DNA from 4 places in the Massilia sp. genome. Region 1 is predicted to be linked to each of the others. Evidence: predicted binding sites of a transcription regulator. Region 1 holds the regulator's gene; each other region holds the start of a gene.
The links. The regulator sigma-54, encoded in region 1, starts transcription at its own class of promoters, with help from an activator protein. The targets are predictions, from matches to a motif close to TGGCANGNAANCTGCTTT.
Positions count from the first base shown of each region.

Region 2: ACK4S9_RS17705 (TorF family putative porin) is a predicted target of sigma-54. The motif match lies at 1,032-1,049, and genes of this name have one in related genera.
Region 3: pepA (flocculation-associated PEP-CTERM protein PepA) is a predicted target of sigma-54. The motif match lies at 3,080-3,097, and genes of this name have one in related genera.
Region 4: glnA (type I glutamate--ammonia ligase) is a predicted target of sigma-54. The motif match lies at 2,356-2,373, and genes of this name have one in related genera.

Region 1 is NZ_JBKBOV010000021.1:55,471-59,942, forward strand. It holds gene lptB (LPS export ABC transporter ATP-binding protein) at 1-293, shown strand, start outside; gene ACK4S9_RS12895 (RNA polymerase factor sigma-54) at 309-1,784, shown strand; gene hpf (ribosome hibernation-promoting factor, HPF/YfiA family) at 1,843-2,196, shown strand; gene ACK4S9_RS12905 (enoyl-CoA hydratase/isomerase family protein) at 2,349-3,434, shown strand; gene rapZ (RNase adapter RapZ) at 3,574-4,452, opposite strand.
Region 2 is NZ_JBKBOV010000037.1:32,562-37,033, reverse strand. It holds gene ACK4S9_RS17715 (adenosylcobalamin-dependent ribonucleoside-diphosphate reductase) at 1-484, opposite strand, end outside; partial or broken gene ACK4S9_RS17710 (accessory factor UbiK family protein) at 621-848, opposite strand; gene ACK4S9_RS17705 (TorF family putative porin) at 1,147-1,881, shown strand; gene glnK (P-II family nitrogen regulator) at 1,913-2,251, shown strand; gene amt (ammonium transporter) at 2,263-3,663, shown strand; gene gshA (glutamate--cysteine ligase) at 3,908-4,472, shown strand, end outside.
Region 3 is NZ_JBKBOV010000007.1:50,401-54,872, reverse strand. It holds gene prsT (XrtA/PEP-CTERM system TPR-repeat protein PrsT) at 1-133, shown strand, start outside; gene ACK4S9_RS05905 (N-acyl amino acid synthase FeeM domain-containing protein) at 431-1,096, shown strand; gene ACK4S9_RS05900 (ThiF family adenylyltransferase) at 1,181-2,062, shown strand; gene pepA (flocculation-associated PEP-CTERM protein PepA) at 2,166-3,017, opposite strand; gene ACK4S9_RS05890 (class I SAM-dependent methyltransferase) at 3,189-3,956, opposite strand; gene ACK4S9_RS05885 (N-acyl amino acid synthase FeeM domain-containing protein) at 3,978-4,472, opposite strand, start outside.
Region 4 is NZ_JBKBOV010000014.1:61,402-65,873, forward strand. It holds gene glnL (nitrogen regulation protein NR(II)) at 1-197, opposite strand, end outside; gene ACK4S9_RS10170 (DUF4124 domain-containing protein) at 194-712, opposite strand; gene glnA (type I glutamate--ammonia ligase) at 872-2,287, opposite strand; gene ACK4S9_RS10180 (rhodanese-like domain-containing protein) at 2,573-3,031, shown strand; gene ACK4S9_RS10185 (hypothetical protein) at 3,034-3,774, shown strand; gene ACK4S9_RS10190 (CocE/NonD family hydrolase) at 3,767-4,472, opposite strand, start outside.

The sequences.
Region 1 (4,472 bases):
GCGTCGAGATCGCGCGCGCGCTCGCGACCAATCCGCGTTTCGTGCTGCTCGACGAACCCTTCGCCGGCGTCGATCCGATCGCGGTGATCGAGATCCAGCGCATCGTGCGCTTCCTGAAGGAGCGCAACATCGGCGTCCTGATCACCGACCACAACGTGCGCGAGACGCTCGGCATCTGCGACCGCGCCTACATCATCAACCAGGGCGCCGTGCTGGCCTCGGGCCGCCCTGACGACATCATCGCCAACGAGTCGGTGCGGCGCGTGTATCTCGGCGAGCATTTCAGGATGTAATCAAGAGCACCAGGCATGAAACAGTCCCTGCAGTTACGCACCTCGCAGCACCTGGCGCTCACGCCACAGCTGCAGCAGTCGATCCGCCTGTTGCAGCTGTCCACGCTCGAACTGCACCAGGAGATCGAGCAGATCCTGCACGACAACCCGCTGCTCGAACGGCTCGACGATCCGCTCGACCGTTCGGTGCGGCTGCTGGCCGACGGCGCGATCAATACCGCGCCGGCCAATGGCGACGCGCCGGCCGCGCAGCCGGGTGCGGAGGGACAGGACGGCGCCAAGGGCGAGCACGAAGGCGCGGACGGCGAGGACCACGGCGAGCGGGGCGATGCCGACATGGACTGGGGCGGTGAAGGCGGCGGCGCGCGTAGCGGCGACGACGAGGATGGCCGCCCGCAGCTGGAAGCCGACGGCGTCACGCTGCGCGAACACCTGGCCGAACAGATCCGGCTCACCGGCTGCAGCCTGCGCGACCGCGCGCTGGCCGAGCTGGTGATCGATGCGCTCGACGACAACGGCTACCTGGAAGAGCCGCTCGACGAGATCCATGCGCGCCTGCCGGAAGAACTCGAGATCGAGATGGACGAGCTGCGCTGCGCGCTGGCGCTGGTGCAGAGCCTGGACCCGGTGGGCGTGGGCGCGCGCAGCGCGGCCGAATGCCTGGCCCTGCAGATCCGCGGCATGCCGGGCGTGCCCCTGGTGACGCGGCGCCTCGCCTTGACGATCGTCGAAGGGTACCTGACCTGGTTCGCCCAGCGCGAATACACCAAGCTGAAAAAGGCGCTCGGCTGCGACGACGAAGACCTGCGCGAGGTGCAGGCCGTGGTGCGCCGATGCAATCCGCATCCGGGCGCGGCCTTCGGCTCGGGGGTCTCGGACTACGTGGTGCCGGACGTGATCGTGCGCCGCGCCAAGAACGGCTGGCAGGTAGCGCTGAACCCGGACGTCATGCCCAAGCTGCGCGTCAACTCGCTGTACGCGAACCTGCTCAAGCAGGGCAGGAGCGAGAGCCAGATGGGCGCGCAGCTGCAGGAAGCCAAGTGGCTGATCAAGAACATGCGCCAGCGCTTCGACACGATCCTGCGTGTTGCCGAGGCAATCGTCGAGCGCCAGCGCAACTTTTTCAGCCACGGCGCGGTTGCCATGCGCCCTCTTGTTTTGCGTGAGATAGCTGATACACTAGGCCTACACGAGAGCACGATCTCGCGTGTAACCACTCAGAAATACATGCTGACCCCGCACGGCATGTTCGAGCTGAAGTACTTCTTCGGAAGCCACGTCGCCACCGAAGCGGGGGGAGAAGCCTCCTCGACGGCGATCCGCGCGCTTATTGCGCAATTGACAGGAGCAGAAGACCCTAGGAATCCTCTATCCGACAGCAAGATCGCGGAGATGCTCGGGGAACAAGGTATGGTCATTGCGCGCCGGACGGTTGCCAAATACCGCGAAGCGCTCAAGATTCCGCCCGTCAGCCTCCGCAAATCCCTGTAAAGCACCTGCCCACTCTCACCTTGTGGCGCGGGCAGGGCACCTTCCCAAAGGAGTGTGTATGAACCTCACAATCAGCGGCCACCATCTCGAAGTCACCCCCGCCATCCGTGAATACGTTCAGAATAAGCTCGAGCGCATCACCCGCCATTTCGACCACGTGATCGACACCCACGTGTTCCTCGCCATTGATAACCTCACTGAAAAAGAAAAGCGGCAAAAGGCCGAGATCAACCTCCAGGTATCGGGCAAGATCCTGCACGTCGCAAGCGCGGCCCAGGACATGTACGCGGCCATCGACACGCTGATGGACAGGCTGGACAGGCAGGTTCTGAAACACAAATCCATGCTGCAAAATCATAACCACGTGGCGCACAAGCGCCTTCCGGACAACGGAGAAGCCGCCGCTGCGTAACGCACCGTTTGCGAACCAGCTGTAGCACAACAGCAAGGGCGTCTGAGGGGACGCCCTTTTTGCTTTTGTACAATACCTGTTACTTTTTCCTGCTTCCGTATTTGTACAAATGTTCTGTAGAATGCATGTCTTTTCGACCACAGAACACCATCATGACCGATACCGTCCTGACCCGCGTTGCCAACCGCACCGGCGTCATCACGCTCGACCGGCCGAAAGCCCTGAATTCCCTCTCGCTCGACATGGTGCGCGCCCTGAGCGCCACCCTGCTGCAATGGAAGGACGATGCGGGAATCGACGCGGTGGTCATCACCAGCAGCAGCGAGAAGGCCTTGTGCGCGGGCGGCGACATCCGTTTCTTCCACGAGATGGGGCAGGTCGGCCCGACCGGCGGCAGCGCGCTGCTGGAAGACTTCTTCACCGAAGAGTATGCGCTGAACCACCTCATTCATTTCTACCCGAAGCCGTACATCGCGGTGATGGATGGCGTGGTGATGGGCGGCGGCATGGGCATCGCCCAGGGCGGCCCGGACTGCGGCCTGCGCATCGTGACCGACCGCACCAGGATGGCGATGCCCGAGGTGAACATCGGCCTGTTCCCGGACGTGGGCGGCAGCCACTTCCTGTCGCATGCGCCGGGCCAGCTGGGCCAGTACCTGGGCCTGACCGGCCTGACCATCGGCGCCGCCGATGCGCTCTACGTGGGACTGGCGGACGTGTTCGTGCCGGGCGCGGAGCTGGCTGGATTGCATGCGCTGATCGACACGACCCCGGGCGCCGGCCTGCCGGCGGCGATCCGCGCCTATGCCGCGCAATTCGCGGGCCAGCTGGGCCCCAGCGAATTGCAGCAGCAGCGCGGCGTGGTCGACGCGCACTTCGGCGCGGCCGGCGTGGCATCGATCATGGCTTCGCTGGGACGCGACGAGAACCCGTTCGCGCAGAAGGCCCTGAAGGCGATGCGCCAGCGCTCGCCCTTGATGATGTGCGTGACGCACCAACTGCTGCTGCGCGGGGCTTCGCTGGGCGTGGCGGACTGCCTGCGCATGGAGCGCAACCTGGTGCGCCGCAATTTCGAGCACGGCGAAGTGCTGGAAGGCGTGCGGGCGCTGGTGATCGACAAGGACAACCAGCCGAAGTGGAATCCGCCGGCGCTGGAGGACGTGACGCAGGAGATGGTGGCGCGCTTCTTCGAGCCGGTGTGGCCGGACTACGCGCATCCGCTACGGCATTTGTCCTAAGTTTGCAGCAAGACCGTCGTTCCCGCAAAGGCGGGAACCCAATCTTTCATGAAGAGCGGTCAGCGTTTCTGAGCCTGAATGCGAACAAACCTGGATTCCCGCCTACGCGGGAATGACGGTCTTCAAGCTAACGCTGTAATCAAACCGCCGCATGCGCCGGCTGCTCCCGATGCCGCACCACGACGCGCTCGGTCTGTCCGAAGTACGCCCCCAGCCGCTCCGCCATGTACACCGAGCGGTGCTGCCCGCCGGTACAGCCCACCGCCACGGTGAGGTAGGAGCGGTTGTCGGTTTTGAACGAGGGCAGCCACTTTTCCACGAAGGCGCGGATGTCTTCCAGCATCTCGGTGGCGCTCGGCTGGGCGTCGAGGAAGGCGATCACCGGCGCGTCCTTGCCGGTCAGCGGGCGCAGCGCCAGGTCGTAATAGGGATTGGGAATCGCGCGCACGTCGAACACGAAGTCGGCATCGAGCGGCACGCCCACCTTGAAGGCGAAGGATTCGAAGAACAGGGTCAATGGCGCGTGCTTGAGGTCGGCCAGTTCCCTGACCCAGGCGCGCAGCTTGTTGGCCGACAGTTCCGAGGTGTCGATCACGTGGCCCAGGTTCTCGATCGCCGACAGGCGCTCGCGTTCCTCGGCGATGCATTCGATCAGGGTGCGGCGCGAGGCCGGATTCTCGCCCGGGCGCAGTTCGTGCGACAGCGGGTGGCTGCGGCGGGTCTCGGAGAAGCGCGCCACCAGCGAGTGCGTGCTCGAGGTCAGGAACATCACCTTGACGTTGTGGCCTTCCTCTTTCAGGTGGCGCACGCTCACCGGCAGTTCGACTAGCGATTCGGCACTGCGCGCATCGACCGCGACGGCGATCTTGTCCGTGCCTTTTTCACCGACCGCGTAGACCAGGGCCGGCAGCAGGGCCGGCGGCAGGTTATCGACGCAGTAGTAGCCTGCGTCTTCCATGACATTCAGGGCAACCGACTTGCCCGAGCCGGAAATACCGGTAATGAGGACGATGTGCATGCCCGGGATGATACCCCAAA
Region 2 (4,472 bases), on a different contig from region 1:
GGCAGGATGCGTCGAACACTTCCATGTACGAGACCGGGCCCGAGGCGCGCGAGCGGGTGCCGCGCACCTTGCTGCCCAGCGGGCGGATCGCGCTGAAGTCGTAGCCGACACCGCCGCCGCGGCGCATGGTTTCCGCCGCTTCGGACAGGGCGGTGTAGATGCCGGGCAGGCCGTCCTCGCTGCCGGAGATGGAGTCGCCCACCGGCTGGACGAAGCAGTTGATGAGGGTGGCCTGCAGTCCCAGGCCGGCGGCCGAGTTGATGCGGCCGGCCGGAACGAAGCCCTGTTCCTGGGCCCACAGGAAGCGCGCCTCGAAATCGGCGCGCCATTCCTCCGGCTCGAGCGCCGCCAGCGCGCGCGCCACGCGCCGGCGCACGTCCAGGATGCTGGTCTCTTCGCCCTTGGCGTATTTTTCGCGCAGGACGTCCAGCGAGACCTCCTGCGGCGCCATCGCAGCGCCTGCCGGCCGGTCGACCGCATTCATGGCGCGGGAATCAAGGCTTGTCGAGGATGACGTGCGGCGCGGACGGATCGGTGGCGCCGGGGAGGGCGTCGCCGGCAGCCGGCGCGGCCGGCGTGGAGGAAGCCGCCGTGCCGACGGCGCCGCCCTGGGCGGCCAGGCGCGCTTCCAGTTCCACCACGCGCAGCTCGAGCGCTTCGAGCTTGGCGCGGGTCTTGGCCAGCACCTGGGCCTGGATGTCGAACTCTTCGCGGGTGACGAGGTCGAGCTTCGAGAAGCCCTGGGTCATCATTGCCTTGACGTTTTTCTCGATGTCCTTGGCCGGCGTGCTCTCCAGCGCCTGGTTGATCTTGCCCTGGATGTCATTGAAGAAGCTGTTCATGTCCATTTCCTTTCAGTCGGATCGCACTGCACCACGACAGTGCGCTGCACTCCGCTTTTGGTGCGCCGCGCCACGGCACATGCCTGGCGCTGGGGTTTCCCCGGTTATTCGAATCGCAAATGGGGCGGATGGCTGAGAAAACAAGCACTCCAGCAGCATTCCGGCGCCGTTTCGATGGGTTTTTTGAGCTGGCACGCATCCTGCTAAAGAGTTGTCAGGCGTGGTGCAATCCAGATTGTAAACCGCAACGGCCCGCGTCACGGTTCAGCCGTCGAACGCAGCCGTTGAAAATAAGGGGAATGTCATGAAGTGCAACACTATCGCAGCAACCGCCACCTGGGCCGTGCTGGCCTTGTCGAGTGTTCCTGCGTTTGCGCAAGAAGCTGCACCTGAACATCAGATCAGCTACAACGCCGCCATCACCAGCGACTACCGTTACCGCGGCCTGTCGCAAACCCGGTTGGATCCGGCGCTGCAGGGCGGCGTCGACTACGTGCACGGCCCGACCGGCCTGTACGTGGGCACCTGGCTGTCCACCATCAAATGGACCAAGGACCTCGGCGGCGACGGCGACATCGAATGGGACGTCTACGGCGGCAAGCGCGGCCAGCTCAGCGAGAACGTGAGCTACGACGTCGGCGGCCTGTACTACTGGTATCCGTCGAACGATTTGCAACCGCGCGCCAACACCTTCGAACTGTATGCGCGCCTGGGATTCGGTCCGGCCTACGTCAAGTATTCGCACTCGACCACCAACCTGTTCGGCACCGCCAACAGCAAGCACAGCGGCTACCTGGACCTGGGCGCCGACATCGACGTCCACGACGGCGTCATCCTCAACCTGCATGCCGGGCGCCAGGAAGTGAACAACAACAGCATCTATTCGTACACCGACTACAAGGTGGGCTTGAGCAAGGACTTCGGCCTGGCCACCGTGTCGCTGGCCTGGGTCAAGGGCAATACCAAGGCCTACCGCAGCCCGCAAGGCGAGAACCTGGGCAAGTCCTCGGCCGTGCTGACCGTGTCCAAGACTTTCTGAAACACATTTTGAACGAGACTGAGGTATCACCATGAAAATGATTACCGCCATTATCAAGCCCTTCAAGCTGGACGAAGTCCGCGAAGCGCTGTCGGAGATCAACGTACAGGGCATGACCGTAACCGAAGTGAAGGGCTTCGGCCGCCAGAAAGGCCATACCGAGCTGTATCGCGGCGCCGAGTACGTGGTCGACTTCCTCCCGAAGATCAAGATCGAGGCGGCGGTGGACGACGCCGTGCTCGAGCAGGTGATCGACGCCATCTCGGGCGCCGCCCGCACCGGCAAGATCGGTGACGGCAAGATCTTCGTGGCCGAGTTGGAGCAGGTCATCCGTATCCGTACCGGCGAGACCGGCAACGACGCACTCTAAGGGGAAACCGCATGAAGCATATCTTCACCAAAGTCTTCGCCGGCCTCGCATGTGCCGGCGTGGCGCTGCCGGCGCTCGCCGCGCCCACCGTCAACAAGGGCGACACCGCCTGGATGTTTGTCGCCACGCTGCTGGTGATCATGATGTCGATCCCGGGCCTGGCGCTGTTCTACGGCGGCCTGGTGCGCGCCAAGAACATGCTGTCGGTGCTGATGCAGGTGTTCATGGTGTTCTCGCTGATCATCGTCCTGTGGTGCCTGTACGGCTACTCGTTGGCCTTCACCCAGGGCAATGCCTTCATCGGCGGCTTCGACCGGGTCTTCCTGAACGGTATCTACGACGCCGCGGCCGGCAGCTTCAGCCAGGCCGCCACCTTCAGCAAGGAAACCATGATCCCCGAGTTCATCTTCGTGGCCTTCCAGGGCACCTTCGCCGCCATCACCTGCGGCCTGATCGTCGGCGCCTTCGCCGAGCGCGTGCGCTTTTCGGCGGTGCTGCTGTTCATGGTGATCTGGTTCACGTTCGGCTACCTGCCGGTGGCCCACATGGTCTGGTTCTGGGCCGGTCCGGACGCGATCACCGATGCAGCCTCGCTGGCGACCGTCACCGAGAATGCGGGCTTCCTGTGGCAGCACGGCGCGCTCGACTTCGCCGGCGGCACGGTGGTGCACATCAACGCGGCGGTGGCCGGCCTGGTCGGCGCCTACGTGATCGGCAAGCGCATCGGCCTGGGACGCGAATCGATGGCTCCGCACTCGCTGACCATGACCATGATCGGCGCCTCGCTGCTGTGGGTGGGCTGGTTCGGCTTCAACGCCGGCTCGGCGCTGGAAGCGGGCGACGTGGCCGCGCTGGCCTTCATCAACACCCTGCTGGCGACCGCCGCGGCGGCCGTGTCCTGGATGTTCGGCGAGTGGGCCTTCAAGCGCAAGCCTTCGCTGCTGGGCGCGGTATCCGGCGCGGTCTCGGGCCTGGTGGCGATCACCCCGGGCGCCGGCTTCGTCGGCCCGATGGGCGCCCTGGTGATGGGCCTGCTGGCCGGCGTGGTCTGCCTGTGGGGCGTGACCGGCCTGAAACGCCTGCTGGGCGCCGATGACTCTCTCGACGTGTTCGGCGTGCACGGCGTGGGCGGCATCCTGGGCGCGCTGCTGACCGGCGTGTTCGCGGCGCCGCAGCTGGGCGGGCAGGGCGTCTGGGACTATGTCGCCAACAAGGCTTCGCTGGACTACTCGATCGCCGGGCAGCTCTTGGTGCAGGCCGAGGCGGTCGGCGTCACCATCGTGTGGTCGGCGCTGGTGGCCTTCGTCGCCTTCAAGCTGGTCGACGTGCTGGTGGGCCTGCGGGTGCCGGCCGACGCCGAGCGCGAGGGGCTGGACATCACCAGCCATGGGGAGTCGGCTTACCACCTGTAAGCGCGTCGTTTCCCGGGAAGGCGCCCGCTTGGGCGCCTTTTTGCGTTTATGGCAAGTATGCGGACTTTAAACAAGGATATTCGTCCATATCTGAGGCTACCGATATAATTCGAACAAAAGCGCCTAACAAAACCTCCAAGGCTGCGTTGCACCGTCTTGCCGTACAAGTGTACTGTCTTCGACGGTGCGCCTTGCCCCGAAGGTTTTGTTAAGCGCTCCAAGCCACTACTAGGACGTCCACACCATGGTTCCGCACCTCGCCACCGCCCTGACCGGTCCCCTCCTGGACCTGGAAAAGAAGATTCTCGAAGCCACGCCCGCCATCGAGCGCTGGTTCCGCCTCGAGTGGCAGGAGCACACGCCGCCGTTCTATTGTTCGGTGGACCTGCGCAATGCGGGCTACAAGCTGGCGCCGGTCGACACCAACCTGTTCCCGGGCGGCTTCAACAACCTGTCGACCGAGATGCTGCCGCTCACGGTGCAAGCCGCCATGGCAGCGATCGATAAATATTGCCCAGATGCACGTAACCTCTTGATGATCCCCGAGGTCCATACGCGCAATCCGATGTACCTGCAGAACGTGGCGCGCCTGATGCAGATCTTCCGCCAGACCGGCCTGCACGTGCGCCTCGGCTCGCTGTCGCCGGACGTCACCCAGCCGACCCCGCTGGCGCTGCCGGACGGAAACATGCTGGTGGTGGAGCCGCTGGTGCGCTCGCCCAACGGCCGCCGCGTCGGCCTGGCCGATTTCGATCCCTGCACCATCCTGCTGAACAACGACCTGTCGGCCGGTATCCCCTCGATCCTGG
Region 3 (4,472 bases), on a different contig from region 1:
TTATCACCTGGGCGTCGCCCTGCATAAATCCGGCGACAAGCAGGGAGCGCGTAAGGAAATCGACAAGGCACTCGCCCAGAATACGCCTTTCAGTGAAATTGATGCCGCGCGCGCATTGCTCAAGACCCTATAAATTTGATAATATATTAATATCAAACGCGGTTCCGGTTCCGCTGCGCCAACAACGTTGCGGAACCACCCCGGTGAACGGAAACGGGGCAGATCGCATATAAGCCACGCCTCGATGCAAGGACGTGGCATGCCAACAATCTCGGGCTTTCCTGAACCATCGCATGCCGCATGTTCGGCATGGGATGGCGCTGTCCTGTTCCTCAATCGGCCCAGGTATCATTGGCTGCTCGCCTAGCGAACGCGCGATATATGTCAGTCGCGATACTATGGCAGCCTCTACTTTCGAGGATGTTTTATCGTGAACGACGATTCGTACGGAATTCGTCTACCGGATACTGCTGAGGGCCGTAATTCGGCCAGCATGCTCGTGAAACGCATGTATGCCCGTCGCGGGTATACCGGTTCGCGCCATGTCCTCGATGAGCATAATCGCGTGACCCTGACCGCCACCGACAAGGGGGAAGTCGTCGGCACGGTGACCATTGGCATCGATTCGGATCTCGGCCTGATGGCGGATGAATTATTCAAGGACATTCTTGATGAGCACCGCGCGCGTGGCGCACGGCTGTGTGAATGCACCAAGCTAGCGTTTGACCTCTCGGAGCGCTCCAGAGTTCCCCTGGCTAACGTATTTCATTTGGCGCTCATCTACGCGCGCGACCTGTACGACTGCACCGACGTCGTCATCGAAATCAATCCGCGCCACCGCCGCTTTTACGAGCGGATGCTCGGTTTCCGCCAGCAGGGGGAATTGAAAATCAATCCGCGCGTGAATGCCCCGGCTTACCTGATGCACCTGAGCCTCGATTACGTGACCGAACAGGTCGAACGCTTGGGCGGAACCTTCGATACGCCTGCAGGCAATGCGGAGCGCTCGCTCTATCCGTATTTCTTTTCCCCCCGCGAGGAACGCGGTATTATCAACCGCCTGTTGCGTATGGATGAGCACCATATTTCTTCATAACGCAATATAGCGGTACCTGTATCGACAAGGCCGGCCGCGCGCATGCGCGGCCGCGGCGCTTTCCGTCAACTATTCCGTTCCACGATGAAAAATCCGTTTCGCTACGAGCAGGCTTTTGCGCGCAATATTGGCTGGCTCACCCCCGAAGAACAACAACGACTGCGCAACAAGCGCGTGGCGATCGCCGGTATCGGCGGCGTCGGGGGCGTCCACCTGCTGACATTGACGCGTCTCGGTATTTCGAAATTCAACATCGCCGATTTCGATCGCTTCGACATCCCGAATTTCAACCGCCAGGTGGGCGCCATGATGTCCACCCTGGGCGAGCCGAAAGCCGAAGTCCTGGAGCGCATGGCGCGCGACATCAATCCCGAAGTCGACATCCGGGTATTTTCGAACGGCGTCGACGCCGCCAATCTCGACGATTTCCTGGGCGATGCCGACCTGTATGTCGACGGCCTCGATTTCTTCGCCTTCGATGCGCGCCGCCAGACTTTTGCCAGGTGCGCGCAACTGGGCGTGCCGGCCACCACGGCGGCGCCACTGGGCATGGGCGCCGCCCTGCTGAACTTCATGCCGGGCCAGATGACCTTCGAAGAGTATTTCCAGTGGGGTGACTTGCCGGACATCGACAAGGCGATCCGTTTCGCCATCGGCCTGGCGCCGGCCGGGTTGCACCGGCCCTACCTCGTGATGCCGGAGGCGGTGAGTTTCTACGAGCAGCGCGGCCCCTCGACCTTCATGGCCTGCCAGCTGTGCGCCGGCATCGTTGGCACCGAAGCGCTGAAGATCCTGCTTGGCCGCGGCAAGGTGCTGGCAGCGCCGCATGGCATGCAGTTCGATGCCTATCGCAACAAGCTCAAACAGACTTGGCGTCCGGGCGGCAATCGCCATCCGATTCAGAAACTGGCGATCGCGATCGGCAAGCGTCAGTTCGGGAAAATGAGGACAGCGTCAGCCGAGTAAGCAGGCTTCTCCGGAAGCCTAAAAAAATGCCGTTCAGTATGAACTGAACGGCATTTTTTTAGGCAATGTTTTTGAACCCGGCACGCCGGGTTCTTCACACGGATTATTTTGCTTTCTTGCGGCGGTTGGCGGCTGCGCCCAGACCCAGCAGACCCAGGCCCAGCAGGCCCAGCGAGGTCGGTTCCGGCACGCCGAAGACGACGTCCAGCGAACCGTTGATCAGCACGTCACCGACCGGTGCGAAATTGTTCAGCTGACCTGCCTGGAAGGACAGGTTGTAGAACGGACGCGGGTCGACGAAGAAACCCTTGCCAGCATCGGTCAGGGTGAAGCTGGTGGTCGAACCGAAGCTACCGCAGTTGATGGCGCCCGGGTTGCTGTTGCCGCAGGTGCTCAGGGCCGGGTTCAGGTTGCCTTCACCAGCCACGGCCACGCCGAATGCCAGTTCGATGTCGTCACCGGTATAGGCGGAATCGAAACCGAAGGACCCGGTGCCGGTGCCCGGCGTGGTGTAGCGCACGGCGGCGTCCGGATCGAGCGGATCGGCCAGCGTATCGTTGTTAGCGTCCAGGAACAGGTTGAAGCTGCCGGTGCCTGGAGTGAAGACGAAACGGGTCTGGCCGTTGCCGGTCGGCATGAAAGTGCCGGACGCGCGGTAGGTTGCGTACAGGCCGTAGGCGTTGGTCAGGCCGGTAGCGCTGTTCGCCACAGGGTCATTACCATCATTGCGAACGAACTGGCTGGCAGTCCACAGCAGCGTGACGTCGAAGGTGCCGTCCGCATTGAAAGTTGCACGCTCGGTGTACTGGCCGAGGATCTTGTCGGCGGTAAAAGTCAGGTTAGTACCCGGACGGGTGACCTTGAAATCCGGGAAAGGCTGATCGACTGGGGCTGGAGTGGATTGGGCCGCAGCAGTTGCGGACAGGGACATTGCTGCAATCGCAACTGCAATCATCTTTTTCGACAACATTGCCTTCATTTTGATCTCCTAAGTGGGTCTGAACTTACACCAGGTATTTAGCAAAGACCGTGCCAGAATTAATTTTTCTTTGTTTTCAATGACTTACAAAGAACATTAACTTCTGCTGCAGAGATCTGTAAAAAAAACCGACAGTTTTTGAGCACTTCAGGCCGGCTTGCGTGCCACCACATTCCAGGTGTTCCCGGATTTGAATTCCGATGCGATCTCGTAACCGGCATCCAGGATCTTCTGGCGAATGTCCTCTTCGCGGAACGGACTGTAGAGGATGCCCTTCTTGATGCCCCAGTCATTGATCTTCTGGGCGGCCCAGCGCAGAGGTGCAAAGCCGCTCGGATACAGCAGCACATTGGCCGCCAGGGTCCCGCCCGGCTTCAGCACGCGCAGGATGTCGCGCAAGGCCCCATCGACGGTCGGGAAGCAATGGATCGAATTGGCGATGTTGGCCGTATCAAAATGGTCGCTCGGGAAAGGCAGGTCGGCCGCGTCGGCATGCTGGACCTTCACCTGGGAATCCTTGGCGAAACGCTTCTTGGCGCCAGCCAGCATCGAAGGCGCATAGTCGATGCCGACCACGTTTACCTTTGGCAGCTTGCGGCGGCGGCGCCAGTTGAGAATCATTTCCAGCAGCGTGCCCGTGCCGCAGGCGACTTCCAGGTGATCGGGTCCGAAATTCGGGCCGAAGAAGCGCATCTGGGTGCCGATCGTGCTGTTGTAAGCAAACGTGAGGATGAAGAATCCGCGGATGTCGTACCACCAGGGCTCGGATGAATAGGCTTCGGCGATTTCATCCCGGGTTTTACCGATCGTCATGGGCGTTCCTTGCTGTGAGATGGTGAAGAGAAGAAAGTGAATATAGGGACTTCTGCAGCTGGGAGCAAGCTGCAGATGTCTGGCACGCAGGATTTTGTTCAACTACCCCGGGCAGAAGAGGTATCAGCCAATGCGTTTCAAGCGCGCAATAATGCCGGCCTCTTCGCGCAAGGAAAAGAAATAGGGAAACAGGGAACGATCGCCGACCGCGTGGTCTCCCTTTCCCGCCACCTCGGCAATGCGCTGGGTACCGCGGGCGATATGCCCCCGCAACAAGACGGCCGGCGCGTCGACGCGTGGATTCGGCCGCGATGCGCACTCTACCTGGAAGTCGAGCATCACTTCATAGAAGCGACGATGGCGCGGATTGACTTCAATAAAAATATCGCTGCACTTGTGCAAGTCCCTGGCATAGATAAAGGCCACATGAAACAGCGAGGCCAGCACGGCCTTGGACTTGACCGACGGGTCGAAGGCCAGCTTGATGAGCTCGCACACCTTGCCTTGGGCACGGTAGGGATCGATATGGTCCCGGAACACCTGGTCGGCTAGCAGACCTACCTCGGAATCGAGGTTGAGGCTGAGTGTGCCGATGACGCCGCCATCCTTGTTCGATGC
Region 4 (4,472 bases), on a different contig from region 1:
GCGCACAGCGCGGCCAGCTCCTGGCCGTTGGTGAACAGTTCGGGCAGCGGCGCGCGCTGCAGGGATTTCAGCGACAGTTCGAGCAGGTTCTCGGCGGCCGGGTTCGCGTAACGCACCTCGCCCACGGGGCCGAGCAGCAGGACGCTCGATGCCAGCAGGTCGAGGCCGGCGAAACGCGCGGATGCCGATGTGTTCATCGAATCTTGCTGATCTCGCGTTGCAGCGCTTCGATGTTGCGTTCGGTGCGGCCGATCTCGTCGCGCATCGACGCCACCCGCTCCAGGTACTTGGCGTAGTTGCGCTCGTTGCCCTGGCGTTCCGGCTCGCCGTTGTTGAAGTCGCGGCGCAGGTCCGCCAGCTTCCTCTGCTCGATGCGCAGTTCGTCGTTGAGGATCTCGCGGCGGTCGTCGTCGCGCGCGCGCTGCTGGGCGCTGTCGACGCGCGGGAAGCTGGCCGGGCTGACGGCGGGGGCCGGCCCCGGGTTCGGCGGGCGCACGGCCGGAATCGGCGCCGAAGCGCGCGGCGCCGGCGCCGGCGCGTAGCCCGGCAGGTCGAGGGCCTTGCAGCCGCGGCGGGCGGTGTCGGTGAATTCGACGCGTCCCTGTTCGTCCACGCACTTGTAGACGGCGCCCTGGGCGTGGGCTCCGTTGTGGAGCGCGAGACCGGCCAGCGCCAGCGCCATCATTCGGAAGAGGCTAATTGTCTTTCCCATCAGAAATCAGTCTGCACAATAAACGTGCACGCATTGTAGTCCGGCCCGAGTGTACAGCAAGGATGAAAAAAGGCGGGGAAAGCCCTCGCTTTCCCCGCCTTTGTTACAGACCCTGACGCCCGGTGATGCATGAGCGCAACGGTTCTGTTGACCTCTTGATTACGACGAGTAGTACATGTCGAATTCGGCCGGGTGCGGGGTCATGCGCAGGCGCTGCACTTCCTGCATCTTCAGGTCGATGTAGGCGTCGATCATGGCGTCGCTGAACACGCCGCCGCGGGTCAGGAACTCGCGGTCCTTGTCCAGGGCTTCCAGCGCTTCCTCCAGCGAGGCGCACACGGTCGGGATCAGCTTGTCTTCTTCCGGCGGCAGGTGGTACAGGTCCTTGGTCGCGGCTTCGCCCGGATGGATCTTGTTCTGGATGCCGTCCAGGCCGGCCATCAGGAGGGCGGCGAAGCACAGGTAGACGTTGGCCAGCGGGTCCGGGAAGCGCACTTCGACGCGGCGGCCTTTCGGGTTGGCCACGTGCGGGATACGGATCGAGGCCGAGCGGTTCTTGGCCGAGTAGGCCAGCTTGACCGGGGCTTCGTAGCCTGGCACCAGGCGCTTGTACGAGTTGGTGCCCGGATTGGTGATCGCGTTCAGGGCGCGCGCGTGCTTGATGATGCCGCCGATGTAGAACAGCGCGGTGTCCGACAGGCCGGCATAGCCGTCGCCGGCGAACAGGTTCTTGCCGTCCTTCCAGATCGACTGGTGCACATGCATGCCCGAGCCGTTGTCGCCGTTCATCGGCTTGGGCATGAAGGTCGCGGTCTTGCCGTAGCTGTGGGCCACGTTCCAGATTACGTACTTCATGTTCTGGGTCCAGTCGGCGCGCTCGACCAGGGTCGAGAAGCGGGTGCCGATTTCGTTCTGGCCGGCGCCGGCCACTTCATGGTGGTGCACTTCGACCGGAATGCCCATCGATTCGAGGATCAGGCACATTTCCGAGCGCATGTCCTGGAAGCTGTCGACCGGCGGGACCGGGAAGTAGCCGCCCTTGACGGTCGGACGGTGGCCGCTGTTGCCGCCTTCGATTTCCCGGTCGGTCGACCAGGACGCTTCGTCCGAATCGATCTTCACGAAGCAGCCCGACATGTCGATCTTCCAGCGGATCGAATCGAAGATGAAGAATTCCGGTTCGGGGCCGAAGAAGGCGGTGTCGCCCACGCCCGAGGACTTCAGGTAGGCTTCGGCGCGCTTGGCGATCGAGCGCGGGTCACGGTCGTAGCCCTTGCCGTCCGACGGTTCGATCACGTCGCACTGCATGAACAGGGTGGTCTCTTCCATGAACGGATCGATGTTGGCGGTGCTCGGGTCCGGCAGCAGCAGCATGTCCGACGCTTCGATGCCCTTCCAGCCGGCGATCGACGAACCGTCGAAGGCGTGGCCCGACTCGAACTTGTCTTCGTCGAAGTGCGACACGGGGACGGTCACGTGCTGCTCCTTGCCGCGGGTATCCGCAAAGCGCAGGTCAACGAATTTCACTTCGTTGTCTTTGATGAGTTGAATTACGTCTGCAGCCGTCTTTGCCATTCGTATCTCCTGAGTGAAAAGGGGGTGCCGCGCTGGAAAGCCTCGCAGCGGGCAACTTGCCGTACATCAAAGCATGAACCGTGCCAAGCTGCCGTTATGAACAAATGCACAATGCTTCGTTGGAAATCGCTGAACTGCGGCCTACAATCCTCGAAACACTGCATGATCGAGCGGCGCGCCGGCGCACCATCTTGGTGCGCTTGTGGCGCCGGTGCACCATCGCAGCGCAGGATACACCGAACCAAGTTGGTGCATCGACTTTTCTTGTTCAAAACGGATCACATCATGACGACTACCGAGACCATCCTTGCCCAAGCCCGCCAGCGCGCCGGCGGCCAGCCCTATGCCGGCGCGGTCACGCCCGAGGAAGCCTTCGCGCTTCTGCGCAGCGACCCGCGCGTGAAACTGGTCGACGTGCGCACCAATGCCGAACGCGACTGGGTCGGGCGGGTGGCGATTCCCGACGCCCAGCACGTCGCGGTGCAATGGGCCACCTATCCGGGCGGCGCCCCGAATCCCGCATTCGGTGCGCAGCTCGAGCAGGTGGCGCGCAAGGACGAGGTGCTGCTGTTCCTGTGCCGCTCGGGGGTGCGCTCGCGCCACAGCGCGCGCGTCGCCACCGAGCATGGCTTTGCCGAGTCCTACGACATCCTGGAAGGTTTCGAGGGCGACCGCGATGCCGAGGGGCACCGCAAGACGGTCGGCGGCTGGTGCAAGGCCGGACTGCCCTGGATCGGGGCTTGAGGATGGACGTGCAAGCGCGCTTCGGCGCCGCCTACGACCTGGCGCGCCTCGGCCGGCACGAGGAGGCACTGCGCGAATTCGAATGGTTGCACGACCACGCGCTGCAAGAATGCCGCTCCTGGGCCGGCGTGCGCCTGTCGTACTCACTCCACGCCTGGGCCAGGCTGGGCGCCGTCTATCCGCCAGCGCGCGCCGCGCTCGAGGCGGTATGCGCGCGCGACACGGCGCTGCTCCTGGCGGGCCGCGGCAACCGCCATCTGTTCATCGACGTCAATGCGATCCACCGGGTGCTGGATCGACAAGAGCGGACCCATGCCCTGTTCGTCGAACTCGAACGGGTTGATCCGGCGCTGGCGCAAGCCTGTGCCGGCGTGGCGCTGACCGCCATCATCACCGCCAAGGATTACGCGCTGGCCGAACGCCTGTTGCCCGACCCCGAGCGCGACGTGCGCCGCCGCGCCGCCTTCCTGAACGCGGACTTCGCCGGCCGGCGCGGCAGGCGCTTCACCCGCGCGCCCATCATTGCCAGCGACATCAGGCTGTACGTGGACCCCGTGCGCGAAGTGCTGACCGTGCTCGAGGGCCGCGGACGCGGCCAGGAAGCGGCACACCTGCGCAAGCTGGCCGCCGACCTGATTCCCGCGACGACGATCCGGCGCGCCGTGCGCGCCGCCCTCCTCCCCGGCGCGCGGCCGTGGCACGAACGCGGACGGCGCCCGCGCCGCAAAGCGCGGATCAGTTAGCCGGCATCACCATCAATTGCAGGCTAGATGCCGCCCCCGGCGCGCGGTACACGCGCTGGGTCGCCTTCTTGAAATCCTCAGGCTTGGCCTTCGGGATGTGGGTGAAGGTCTGCGGGTTCAGGTCGATCAGCGGGAACCACGAACTCTGCACCTGCACCATGATGCGGTGGCCGCGCCGGAAGGTGTGGTTCACTTCGCCGATGTCGAAGCTGATCGCTTCCTGCTTGCCCGGGACGAAAGGCTCGGGCTTCTCGAAGCTGTTGCGGAACTTGCCGCGCAGCGGATTGCCGCGCACCAGCTGCTGGTAGCCGCCCAGGTTCAGGCTCGGCGGCGCGACGTCGTTGCCCTTGCGTTCGACCGCCGGGGTCGGGTACTCGCTCGGGTAGACGTCGATCAGCTTGACCACCCAGTCGGCGTCGGTGCCGGTGGTCGACACGAACAGCTTCGGCACCACGGAACCGACCACCGTCACGTCTTCTTCCAGCACCTCGCTCTGGTACACCAGCACGTCGGGCCGGGTGGCGGCGAAGCGCTGGTCCGACACCATGTATTCGCGGGGGACGCCGGTGGCCGGGTAGCCGATGAAAGGCACGGGCTTCCTCGGGTCGGCGACATACTCGTCGTAGCCGGCACCGGAAGCGGCGGGCTGCTGCCACGACAGCGTGCCGTTCGGACCGAAGTACAGGCTGCGCACTTTC